DNA from 3 places in the Kitasatospora sp. NPDC057542 genome. Region 2 is predicted to be linked to each of the others. Evidence: riboswitches for the same ligand, from Rfam matches in the RefSeq annotation. Region 2 holds a riboswitch; each other region holds the start of a gene.
The links. A riboswitch is a leader RNA that binds a small molecule or an ion and turns the genes downstream of it on or off. The one in region 2 is predicted to bind cobalamin.
Positions count from the first base shown of each region.

Region 1: linked by a shared signal. The riboswitch ahead of metE (5-methyltetrahydropteroyltriglutamate--homocysteine S-methyltransferase) and the one ahead of ACFU7Y_RS14665 (ribonucleoside-diphosphate reductase subunit alpha) in region 2 are both predicted to bind cobalamin.
Region 3: linked by a shared signal. The riboswitch ahead of ACFU7Y_RS37805 (prenyltransferase/squalene oxidase repeat-containing protein) and the one ahead of ACFU7Y_RS14665 (ribonucleoside-diphosphate reductase subunit alpha) in region 2 are both predicted to bind cobalamin.

Region 1 is NZ_JBHVFE010000209.1:389-4,423, reverse strand. Features, by position in the region: gene metE (5-methyltetrahydropteroyltriglutamate--homocysteine S-methyltransferase) at 1-2,039, opposite strand, end outside; cobalamin riboswitch at 2,202-2,424, opposite strand; gene ACFU7Y_RS24520 (hypothetical protein) at 2,506-2,823, opposite strand; gene ACFU7Y_RS24515 (ECF transporter S component) at 2,841-3,689, opposite strand; partial or broken gene ACFU7Y_RS24510 (ATP-binding cassette domain-containing protein) at 3,686-4,035, opposite strand, start outside.
Region 2 is NZ_JBHVFE010000093.1:10,710-14,744, reverse strand. Features, by position in the region: gene ACFU7Y_RS14665 (ribonucleoside-diphosphate reductase subunit alpha) at 1-2,331, opposite strand, end outside; cobalamin riboswitch at 2,499-2,657, opposite strand; gene ACFU7Y_RS14660 (glycosyltransferase family 39 protein) at 2,704-4,035, opposite strand, start outside.
Region 3 is NZ_JBHVFE010000500.1:2,266-6,300, reverse strand. Features, by position in the region: partial or broken gene ACFU7Y_RS37810 (hypothetical protein) at 1-402, opposite strand, end outside; gene ACFU7Y_RS37805 (prenyltransferase/squalene oxidase repeat-containing protein) at 432-1,508, opposite strand; cobalamin riboswitch at 1,607-1,755, opposite strand; gene cobF (precorrin-6A synthase (deacetylating)) at 1,866-2,624, shown strand; gene ACFU7Y_RS37795 (LysR family transcriptional regulator) at 3,077-4,018, opposite strand.

The sequences.
Region 1 (4,035 bases), on a different contig from region 2:
GCCTCCAGGGAGATGACGTCCGCGTCGAGTTCGTCGATCGCCGTCATGATCGCGCCGAACTCGGCGTAGCACATGTGGGTGTGGATCTGGGTGTCGGCCCGCACCCCCGAAGTGGCCAGCCGGAACGCCTCGGTGGCCCACGCCAGGTACGCCGGGCGGTCGGCGGCCCGCAGCGGCAGGGTCTCGCGCAGGGCCGGCTCGTCGACCTGGACGACCGCCGCGCCCGCCGCCTCCAGGTCGGTGACCTCGTCGCGCAGGGCGAGGGCGACCTGGCGGGCGGTGTCGCCGAGCGGCTGGTCGTCGCGGACGAAGGACCAGGCGAGCATGGTGACCGGACCGGTGAGCATGCCCTTGACCGGCCGGCCGGTCAGGCCCTGGGCGTAGCGGAACCAGTCGACGGTCATCGGGTGCGGCCGGGAGATGTCCCCGGCGAGGACCGGCGGGCGCACGTACCGGCTGCCGTAGGACTGCACCCAGCCGTGCCGGGTGGCGAGGTAGCCGGTGAGCTGCTCGGCGAAGTACTGGACCATGTCGTTGCGCTCGGGCTCGCCGTGCACCAGGACGTCCAGTCCGGCCTTCTCCTGGTACGCGATGACCTCGCGGATCTCGGCCTCCATCCGCTCCCGGTAGGCGGCGTCATCGATCCGCCCGGCCGTCAGATCGGCGCGGGAGAGGCGCAGTTCGGTGGTCTGTGGGAAGGATCCGATGGTGGTGGTCGGCAGCAGCGGCAGGCCGAGCCGGGCGCGCTGGGCCTCGGCCCGCTCCGGGTAGGCCTGGGCGCGGCGGGTGTCGTCGGCGGTGACGGCGGCGGTGCGGGCACGGACGGCGGGGTCGTGGGTGATCGGGGAGGTGGCGCGGGAGGCGAGGTCGGCACGGTTGGCGGCGAGTTCGGCGGTGATCGCGCCGGTGCCCTCGTGCAGACCGCGGGCGAGCAGCGCCGCCTCGGCGGCCTTCTGCTTGGCGAACGCGAGCCAGCGGGCGATCTGCGGGTCGATGTCGCGTTCGAGGGTTGCGTCGATCGGCACGTGCAGCAGAGAGCAGGAGGGCGCGACGTCGACCCGGTCGGCGAGTCCGAGCAGGGTGGCCAGGGTGGAGAGCGACTTCTCCACGTCGTTGATCCAGATGTTGCGGCCGTCGATCACTCCGGCGACCAGCCGTTTGCCGGGCAGCCCGCCCACCGCGGCGAGGTCGTCCAGGTTGGCGGCGGCCGGGCCGGTGAAGTCCAGCGCCAAGCCTTCGACCGGAGCCTTCGCCAGCACCGCCAGCGCCTCGCCGAGCTGGTCGAAGTAGCTGGCGACCAGCAGCTTGGGCCGGTCGGTGAGGGCGCCCAGCTCGCGGTAGGCGCGGGCGGCGGCGTTCAGCTCGGCCGGGGTGCGGTCCTGGACCAGCGCGGGCTCGTCCAACTGCACCCACTCGGCCCCCGCGTCCTTCAGCGCCGCGAGCAGCTGCGCGTAGACCGGCAGCAGCCGGTCCAGGAGGGTGATCGGCTGGAATTCGGCGGCCACCCCGGGCGCCGGCTTCGCCAGCAGCAGGTAGGTCACCGGCCCGACCAGCACCGGCCTGGCGTCATGGCCAAGCGCGAGGGCCTCCTTGAGCTCGCCGACGGCCTTGGCCGGGTTCGCGGCGAAGGCGGAGTCCGGGCCCAGCTCCGGGACGAGGTAGTGGTAGTTGGTGTCGAACCACTTGGTCATCTCCAGCGGTGCGACGTCCTGGGTGCCGCGCGCCATGGCGAAGTAGCCGTCCAGCGCGTCGACTTCGACTGCCTCCCGGTGCCTGGGCGGGATCGCGCCGACGGCGACGGTGGTGTCCAGCACGTGGTCGTAGAGCGAGAAGTCCCCGGTCGGGACCTCCTCGATGCCGGAGTCGGCGAGCTGCTGCCAGTTCCCGCGGCGCAGGTCGGCGGCGGTGGCCAGCAGGGCGTCGGCGGTGACCGTGCCCTTCCAGTACCCCTCGACGGCCTTCTTGAGCTCCCGACCCCGGCCCTGGCGGGGGTAGCCGTACACGGTCGCGATTGCCGCGGCTGCGGACTTCGTAGTCAAGGGACTCTCCTTCGCGAGTCTGTCTCCTCAAGTACCCGGGGACGGGGCGAGGGCGCGAAGGGATGACGAACCGGGCGGCGGCCGTCACGGAACGTACGGGCCTGATCTGCCTGGTATGGTCGCCGACCCGCCCACGAGGTCACCGGATAGCCGCACGCAGGTCGTCTGCGTACGGGCAGTGGCAGGTCTTCGGACTCGCGGGCACGCCCACCCCATGAAAGGCGGACACCTACTGGCCGTCGCTTCCCAGACCCTCCCGGGCCCAGTGCATATGACGGCGGTTGTTCCCACTCACCGCTGCGGGGCAGTCCCGGATTCCCACCGGGTTCCCTCTTACGACGCGCCTGCCTGGCGGACAGGGCGAACCGGCTGCCTGATCAGCTTATGCGCAAACAGTTGGGACTGACGCGGAGATCGTGGAACATGTCCGCATGATGAGACCCCATCGCGGCCCGCGGGCCGACGGTCAGGTTCGCGGCGAGGTGCCCGGCGTGCGTGGCAGGGCAGCGCGAATGTCCGCGATCAGTTGGGGCACGCCGCGACCCGGGCCCAACTGACCCTCCAGTCGCTCGATCTGGTCGGCGGGAATGCTCGCCAGCACCCGTTGGGCTTCACCCAACAGCTGCCGTCCCCGGCGGAGGTCGAGCTTCATCCCGGCGACCTGCGCCTGCGCCCCGCCCAGCTGGCGGCGTGCGGATTCCAGTCCGGCGTGCTGTTCCGGGGTCAGGACGACGACGTCGACCCCGTTCAGCGTCATCGTCCGGTGCTTCGCAGGCTTGGGCACGATGGTGACCTTTCGGTTCAGGAGTGCGCCTGCCCCGTGGGCTGAGCGACGGTTTGCGGCCCCAGCGTGACATCCGGACCGTGATGGGCCTCGAAATGCACTGTGGGCTCGAAGTTGGCGCGGCGGGCCGCTCGGCGGAAGACGGTCAGGACGGCCGGCCCGACGACGAGCACGGCGGTCAGGGTGGTGACGGCTCGGCCGGTGTCCCAGCCGAGCGAAGTGGCGAGGTCGAAGAGCAGGTAGCGATGCCACTGCTCGGTGAAGGGCAGGCCGGGGAGGTAGGCGATGGAGCTGTTCGGGTCGGTCGAGAACGGCCAGAAGGACAGGTTCAGCAGGAAGCCGAAAAGGTAGCCGGAGAAGGCCCCGTACACGGCCAGCATCGGCACTTCCCAGCCCCGCCGGGCCTTCGGCAGCAGCCCGGCGAGCATGCCGACGAAGGCGCAGCCGAACATCTGGTAAGGCATCCAGGGGCCGACTCCGCCGGTGAGCAGGGCTGAGGCGAACAGCGAGGTGCAGCCGAGGGTGAAGCCGAAGCCGGGGCCGAAGACGCGGCCCGCCAGGACGAGGGTGAAGAAGACCGTCTCCACTCCGGCGGTCCCGGCGCCGAGGGGCCGGAGTCCGGCGTTGACGGCCGAAAGCACGCCGAGCATGGCGAGGGCCTTGGCGTCGATGCCGCCGGCCGAGATCTCGGCGATGACGACGGCGAGTACCAGGACGAGCAGCGCTCCGAAGATCAGCGGCGGGGCGTAGTTGGAGCCGAACTTTCCGGGGGCGACGACGAACGGCCAGGTGAAGGCGACCAGGCCGATGAAGGCGGCCAGGGCGACGACGACGCGGGCCCGGCCGGGGATCCGGACGGCGGTCATCGGGTGGCCTCCGCCGTTTCCAGGGCCGCCCCGACCTGCCGTGCCGTCAGATAGGCGAGTGGGGCGAGGATCTTGGCGGTCTGCGGGGCGAAGGTCGGCGAGGCGACGATGACCTCGGCGGTGGGGCCGTCGGCGACGATCTCGCCCTCGGCCATCACCACGACGCGGTCGGCGGCAGAGGCGACGAACTCGACGTCGTGGGTCGAGACGACGACCGTACGGCCTTCGGCGGCGAGGGCGTCCACGATGCCGGTGAGCGCCTCCTTCGCGTGGTAGTCGAGGCCTCGGGTGGGTTCGTCCAGCAGCACGACCCGTGGTGCGGCGGACAGTTGGATCGCCAGGACGA
Region 2 (4,035 bases):
GGCGGCGCGGGCGGCACCCGGCGCGGCCTGGGCGATGCGGGTGGCCGGGCGCGAACGCAGGTAGTAGGTGGTCTTCAGACCGACCTTCCACGCGTAGGCGTACATCGAGCTGAGCTTGCCGATGGTCGGCGCCGCCATGAACAGGTTCAGGGACTGGCTCTGGTCCAGGTACGGCATGCGGGCGGCGGCCAGGTCGATCAGCGCGCGCTGCGGCAGCTCCCAGGCCGTCCGGTACAGCGAACGCACCTCGGCCGGCAGCCAGTTCAGCTCCTGGACCGAGCCGTTGGCGTCGCGCAGCGCGTCGCGGGTCTGCTGGTCCCAGACGCCGAGCTCCTTGAGCTCGCGCACCAGGTACGGGTTGACCTGGAGGAACTCGCCGGACAGCGTCTCGCGCTTGAACAGGTTGGACACCTGCGGCTCGATGCACTCGTACACGCCGGCGATGGACGCGATGGTCGCGGTCGGCGCGATGGCCAGCAGCAGCGAGTTGCGCAGGCCGGTCTCGGCGATCCGGGCGCGCAGCGCCGTCCAGCGGTCGGCCCACTGCGGGGCGGCCGTCGGGAAGTGGTCGATGTGCAGCTCGCCGCGGGCGGCGCGGGTCTCGCCGTACGCCTCGTGGCGGCCGAGCTGCTCGGCCAGGTCGGCGGAGCGCTCGTACGCGGTGAGCATGATGCGCTCGGCGATCAGCGTGGACAGCTGCTTCGCCTCGGCGGAGTCGAAGTCGAGCCGCAGCTTGAAGAAGACGTCCTGGAGGCCCATCACGCCCAGGCCGACCGGCCGCCAGCGGGAGTTGGACGTCCCGGCCTCGGTGGTCGGGTAGAAGTTGATGTCCACCACGCGGTCGAGGAAGGTGACGGCGGTGCGCACGGTGGCGTCCAGCCGCTCCCAGTCCATGGCGCCGAGCAGGTCGTCGGCGCAGGCCCCGGCGGCCACGTGGGCGCCGAGGTTGACCGAGCCCAGGTTGCAGACGGCGGTCTCGGAGTCGTCCGTGACCTCCAGGATCTCCGTGCACAGGTTGGAGGAGTGCACGGTGCGGCCCGGCAGAGCGGTCTGGTTGGCGGCGCGGTTGGAGGCGTCCTTGAAGGTCATCCAGCCGTTGCCGGTCTGCGCGAGGGTGCGCATCATGCGGGCGTACAGGGTCTGCGCCGGGATGGTGCGGACGGCCTTGCCGGCCAGCTCGGCCTTGCGGTACGCCTCGTCGAAGTCGGCGCCCCACAGGTCGACCAGCTCCGGCACGTCGGCCGGGGAGAACAGCGACCAGTCCTCGTTGGCGTTGACCCGGCGCATGAACTCGTCCGGGATCCAGTGCGCCAGGTTGAGGTTGTGGGTGCGGCGCGCCTCCTCGCCGGTGTTGTCGCGGAGCTCCAGGAACTCCTCGATGTCGGCGTGCCAGGTCTCCAGGTAGACGCACGCCGCGCCCTTGCGGCGGCCGCCCTGGTTGACGGCGGCGACGGAGGAGTCGAGGGTGCGCAGGAACGGCACGATGCCGTTGGACTTGCCGTTGGTGCCGCGGATCAGGCTGCCGCGCGAGCGGATGCGCGAGTAGGACAGGCCGATGCCGCCGGCGTGCTTGGACAGCCGGGCGATCTGCGCGTAGCGGTTGTAGATCGAGTCCAGGTTGTCCAGCGGGGAGTCGAGCAGGTAGCAGCTCGACATCTGCGGGTGGCGGGTGCCGGAGTTGAAGAGCGTCGGCGAGGAGGTCAGGTACTCCAGGCGGCTCATCAGGCCGTACAGCTCGGCCACCTCGCGCACCGACTGCTCGCTGTCGCCGACCGCCAGGCCACAGGCGACGCGGAGCAGGAAGTGCTGCGGGGTCTCGATCACCTTGCGGGTGATCGGGTGGCGCAGCAGGTAGCGGGACTGCACGGTGCGCAGGCCGAAGTACTCGAAGCGGTCGTCGCCCGCGGCGTCGATCAGCCCGTTAAGGGCGGCGGCGTGCTTGGCGACGAAGGCCGCGGTGGTGTCGCCGATCAGGCCCTCGGCGTGGCCGACGGCGATCGAGGCGGAGAAGGACACCGAGCCCTGGCTGGTCGCCTCGTCGACGATCTCCAGCGCGAGCAGGCGGGCGGCCAGCTTCGAGTACTGGGGGTCCTCGGCGATCATCGACGCGGCGGCGTCCACGGCCAGCCCGCGCAGCTCGGCGAAGTCCGAGCCGGCGTGGCGGCCGCGCAGCGCGGCGGCGGCGACATGGCCGGGGTCCACCTCGGTGAGGTCGGTGCTGCGGTCGGTGAGCAGCCGCAGCAGGGCGCCGCCGGGGTCGGAGACCGTCGGGTCGGTGAAGGCGGTACCGGAGCCCTGGGCGGGCAGGGTGGCTGAGGCGGCGATGGTCAAGGCGCTCTCTCCTGGCGGCGATCGGCGGCGGTGATCGGGGGTACCGGGCCGATCTGGGCAGGGGAGCACGGCGCGAACGCAGACGGCGTCGCGCGACGGTTACTCCCCGGCCCGCCCGCGAGGCCCGGAGGGGTACTGCTGGTGCCGGCGCGGCCTCTGCGGGAGGGCCGTGGCGCACGCTGTCCGGCAGGTAATCGGACTCGCGGGACGGCTGCTGGAGCCGCCCGCACACCGCTGCGGGGCAGTCCCGGATTCGCACCGGGTTCCCCTGCATCGACAGCAGGAGTGAGCATACATGTAGTGCCGCCAGACTGCGGCGGCACCATATGTTGTGCCTGTCGTGTCGCAGATGTGCGTGGGCCGGGCGGCCGGTCAGTGCTTGAGATAGACCTTGTACGTACTCGAATCGCCGGTCGGCGACGTGAACTGGGCGACCAGCCGGTAGTGCCCGGCGGCGGTCAGGGCCTCGCTCAGGGCCCGGTCGGTGGCCCTCGGCGCGGTGCTGTCGAGGACGACCATCGTGAACCAGCCGTCCCGGATCGCGGCCGCGCTGCCGTCGTCGCCGTGATGCTGGACCCCGGCCCCGTCGCGGTACTCCGTGCCGGTGCGCGCGGAGACCCACTGCTCGGGCTTGGAGACGCTGCCGAGGTAGTACTCGGCGAGTCCGTCGACCTCGGTGAGGTAGCGGCCCTGGGGCTGCGTGTGGGCCCGCAGGACGGCCAGCAGACGGCCGGAGTCGGGCCCGTTCTGGTAGCGCAGGGCGGACTGCTCCAGGCCGAGGGCGAGCAGGGCGACCCACACCAGGATGCCGAGCTGGGGATGGCGGAAGTGGGCACCGACCAGCCGGGTCAGGCCGACCCCGGCGAGCGGGGCGGCGAGCAGCATGCCGTAGCCGAGGTGGCGGAACAGCGCGCCGGAGGTGCCGGTCCACAGGTGGGCGGCGGGGATCAGCAGGGCGGTGACGGTCAGGGTGGCCCCGAGCAGGGCGCGCCGGCTCCGGGAGGTGGGGACGGCGTCCTTCTCCGGCGCGTCGTGCTCGTTCATCTGCTCGCGGCGCGCGTAGGCGATGGTGCCGGCCACCGCGAGGACGGTGAACAGACCGGCCCACTGGAGCGTGCCGAGCAGGATCGAGCCGGCAGAGCCGGGGGCGTTGCCGTGCGAGGGCGACCACCCGGCGACCTTGCCCAGGGTGCCGAACGGGAGCAGCAGGACGAGGGTGCCGAGGGCCGCCAGCAGCGCGCGCACGGCGGCCGGCCCGGCCCGGTGGTACGGCCGGGCGCAGGCGAAGGCGAGGGCGACCAGCGCGGGGACGGCGAAGGCCGCGGAGTAGGCCACGGCGCAGGCCAGTGCCGTGGGTGGGGCGGCGAGCAGGGCCAGGGCCGGGTGGCGGCGGGCGGTGAACACCGTGGTCCAGGCCGCGAGGGCGACCAGTAGTACGGCGAGGGACTCGGGCGCGGCGTAGAAGCCGACCACGACGGTGGACTGGAGGACGGCGTACACGGCTATGGCGCAGATGGCGACCCGCTCGTTGAACAGCCGCCTGGTCAGCGAGTACAGCAGCACCGTGGTGAGCAGCGCGAAGCCGAGGCTGAGCAGCCGGGTGCCCCAGATGCCGTTGGCGTCGGCGGCGGCGCCGGCCAGCGGCGGGTAGAGCCAGGGCGAGCCGTGCACCCGGTCGACGAGGTCGGTGGTGACCGGGGTGCC
Region 3 (4,035 bases), on a different contig from region 2:
GCCCGCGCCCAGGCTGCTGTACGACCAGGGGCCGCCGTGCTGGGCGTGCCAGTACGACCAGTAGGCGCTGCCGGTCGGGTTGGTGCAGGTCGTCGGCAGGGCGTTGATGGTGCAGACGAAGCCCGGGTAGCGCGGGTGGAAGGCGTACGAGAATCCGGCGCCGGTCAGCGCGGCCAGGCCACTGGCCGGGTCGCCGAGCGCGCAGCCGGTCTGGATGCCGCCGCCGACGGCGGTGAAGTCGACCACGACGGTGACTCCGGTGGTGCCGGTGCAGGCGGCCGCCTGCGCCTGCGGGGCCTGGACGGCGCAGACGCCGAGCAGTCCGGCGGTGAGGGCCGCCGCGGCGGCGATCGACCCGAGCGTACGGCGGGCCGGGCGGACCGCGGTGAGAGTGTCGGTCATCGGTGAAATCCTCCTGGTGTCAGGCTCGTTCAGCGCGCGACCGGGGCCGGGCAGGCCAGGGTCGGGGCATCGGGGCGGGCCCCGGAAGCGGAGAGGGTGGCCAGCGGGGTGCCCGCGAGGCCGAGGACGGCCTGCGCGGTGGCCCGGGCGCCGTTGCCCGCGTTGAAGCCGGACGCGTCATAGGCGACGGCTCCGCGGACCGCCGGGTCGGCGGAGCAGCCCTGCTGGAACGTGACCAACCGGCTCCAGCCCTTGAGGCCGGCGACGAGGCGCCCGCCGGAGAGCAGCGCCTGGGTGGCCAGGCCGGTGGTGTTGGCATTGGAGGCGCTCGCCCCGGCCGCCGCGAACCCGCCGTCGGTGTTCTGGTGGGCGGTGAGCCAGCCCAGGCCCGTGTTCGCCTTGGCGGCGCGACCGGTGGCGGCGAGGGCCTGGACGGCGAGTGCGGTGGCGTCGGGGTCACTGGTGCAGGTGGCCTGGCCGAAGGAGACCGGGAAGCCGCCGTCCGCGCACTGGCTGTTCGCGAGGAAGTCGACAGCCGCCGCCGGAGCGTCACCGGGTGTGCGGTGCAGGGCGATCACGGCGAGGGACTGGCCGAAGGCGTTGCTGTAGTCGCCCCACTGGGAGCGGTCGGAGAAACGGCCCTCGGCGGTCTGCAGCGAGCGCAGGCGGGCCGGCAGGTCGACGCCGCCGAAGGCCGTCGGGCTCCCACCGCGGACCTCGACGGCGAGCAGCAGCTTGGCGGTCGCGCCCGCGTAGGCCTCGGTGGTGCCGTCGCCGAGGTAGCCACTGATGATCTCGGGCTTCGCCAGCCAGGCGGTGGCCTTCGCGGCGGCCTCGTCGGAGCTGTGCGAGGCGGCGAAGGCCAGCACGGCGTCCACGGTCAGGCCCTGGTCGGGGTAGGCGGTCCCGTTGAAGACGGACTCGAAGTGGTCGCCGTCCACGAGCTGGCGGGCCAGCCAGCCGCCCGCGGCGGCGTCGGGGCGGACCGTCGGGGACGAGGTCGCGGCGGCGGGCGCGGCGTGGGCGGCGGTGGCCGCCGGGAGCGCGGTGGCGAGTGCGAGGGCGGGTATCGCGAGCAGACCGAGAGTGCGGCGGAGCGCGGGCATGGGTGCCTTTCCGGGCCTGGACGCAGGGGCCCGGAGGACGTCGGCGACACGCCGGGCAGCCCTCGGAGCTCCGGCCCGCAGACCACGACGGGAGGAGGGGACGACACACCTCCGCCGACGGGTAATCGGGCTCGCCGCCGACGTGGAGCCGGAGGCCTACCGTTGCGGGTCAGCGCCGGATTCGGACCGGACTTCCCCCATCGGCGGAGTCGCTACTTGACGGCCCATCATGGCGAAACGGAAAAGATCCGGTCAAGGGTTCGTGCGTCACGTCACGGTGGTCCATACCCGGCTTCGCGACGCGCTCCTCCCGGCTGCCGGCGTGATCAGGGTGTCTCGGACGGCAGAATGCCTCTCATGCGGCACATCTTCGTCATCGGCATCGGCGCGGGCGACCCCGACCACCTCACCCTGCAGGCGGTCAAGGCACTCGCCCGCACGGATGTCTTCTTCATCCTCGACAAGAGCGAGGAACGGCAGGACCTGATCCGGCTGCGTCGCCGGATCCTGGCCGAGCACGGGCGGCCCGGGCACCGGCTCGTCGAAGCGCCGGACGCGGAGCGGGACCGCACCACCCCGGCATACGCGACCGCCGTGGACGACTGGCGCGTCCGCCGCGCCGACCTGGTCGAGCAGCTGGCCGTCGAGCACCTCGGTGAGGGCGAGACGGGCGCGTTCCTGGTCTGGGGGGATCCGAGCCTCTACGACAGTGTCATCGCCGTGGTGGACGACGTACGGGCCCGCGGCACGGTCGCGTTCGACTACGAGGTGATCCCGGGCATCAGCAGTGTGTCCGCGCTCGCCGCCCGCCACCGCACCACGCTGACCCGGGTCGGCCGCCCGGTACAGATCACCACCGGCCGCCGCCTGGCCGAGGGGTTCCCCGAGGACGTGGACGACGTGGTGGTGATGCTCGACGGCCGGGCCGCCTTCAGCGGGATCGACCCCGAGGGGCTGGAGATCCACTACGGCGCCTACCTCGGCACTCCCGACGAGATCCTGGTCGCCGGCCCGCTGGCCGAAGCCGCCCCGCGGATCCGCGAACTGCGCGAGTCGGCGCGCGAGCGCAAGGGCTGGATCATGGACACCTACCTTCTGCGGCGATCGGCTGACTGACCGGCGTGCGCCGCCCCGGAAGCGGGGCGGCGCGGCGCGTCAGCGGTTCCGGAACGTACACGTCGTCCGCCGGTCGGAGCGGGGCTCCGGGCCGCTGCTGCCCGCCGGGCGGGCCTTGGTCGGACCGCACGTCCTGGAGGTTCCCGTGCACACCACTCCCGCACCGGGTGCCAGCGGTCCGATCGTCACCGGCACGGACGGATCGGAGCCCTCCCGCAGGGCTGCGGCCTTCGTGTGCCTCACCGAAGCCACACCTCGTACGGGCACTCGCTCTTGCCGAAGGCCCGTTGGTCAGGCGCCCTGGCGGCGGGTGCGGCACTGCTTCTCGCCGGGTCCGGCTCCGCCGGCGCCGTCACCGGCACGTCCGGCGGGCCGGTCCCGGGTGTCCCGCGGACCGTCGAACTGGACGCGTCACCCGCCTCGGTGGCGGTCAGCCCGGACGGGCGCAAGGCCTACGTCGCGGTGAAGGACAGCATCAAGGGCGCGTCGTTCGACCGTCCGTCCCGGCCCGCCACGGATTCGGAGGCCGCGACGAAGGCCCGCACGAGGGGCCGGTCGTCTCCTCGGCGGGTGGCCAGGAAGACCCGGCTCATGGCGGACGGCCCGTCGAGTTCGAGGCGCCGGGCGCCCGCGGGGAGCAGCGTGGTGACGCTGTGGGGGGCAATGGTGACGCCCAGGCCCGCGGCGACGAGCATGATGACGGTGTGCCAGTTCGAGCACTCCTGTACGACCCGGACGTCGTTGCCGGTGTCCCGGATCGGCTGGGTGTTCACGTCGAACGCGCGGGCTCCCGCCGAGCGCGGGAACAGGATCAGGGGGTCGGTGGCCAGCGCCGCCGCTTCCACCCGGTCTCCCTCCGCGGCGGGGTGGTCGGCGGGGACGACCGCGACGAACCGTTCCGTCGTCAGGAGGGCGAGGTCGATGTCGTCGCGTTCCTCGGCATCACGGACGATCCCGATGTCGGCCGTGCCGCGTTCCAGGGCCGTCAGGACGTCGACGGTGAAGCCGTCGTGCAGCCTGACCTGGACGTCCGGGCGGCGGAGGGAGAAGGCCCGGAGCCGTTCGCTGACGATCGCGGCGGCGGAGGTGATGAAGGCGACGTCCAGGCGGCCGGCCTCGCCGCGGCCGACCCGGCCGGCCTCGTCCAGATCGGCGGCCAGCCGGCCCAGGAGGTCCCTCGCCCGCGGCCGGAACGTCATCCCGGCGTCCGTGAGGCGCACGCTCCGGGACGTCCGCCGGAACAGCTCGACGCCGACGATCTTCTCCAGCTGCCTGATCTGCTGGGACAGGGCCGGCTGGGCGATGTGCAGCCGGCGGGCGGCGCGGCCGAAGTGCAATTCCTCGGCCAGCGCCAGGAAGTAGCGCAGATGCCGGAGCTCGATTCGCTGATCCATATCTCCAGCCTATGGAT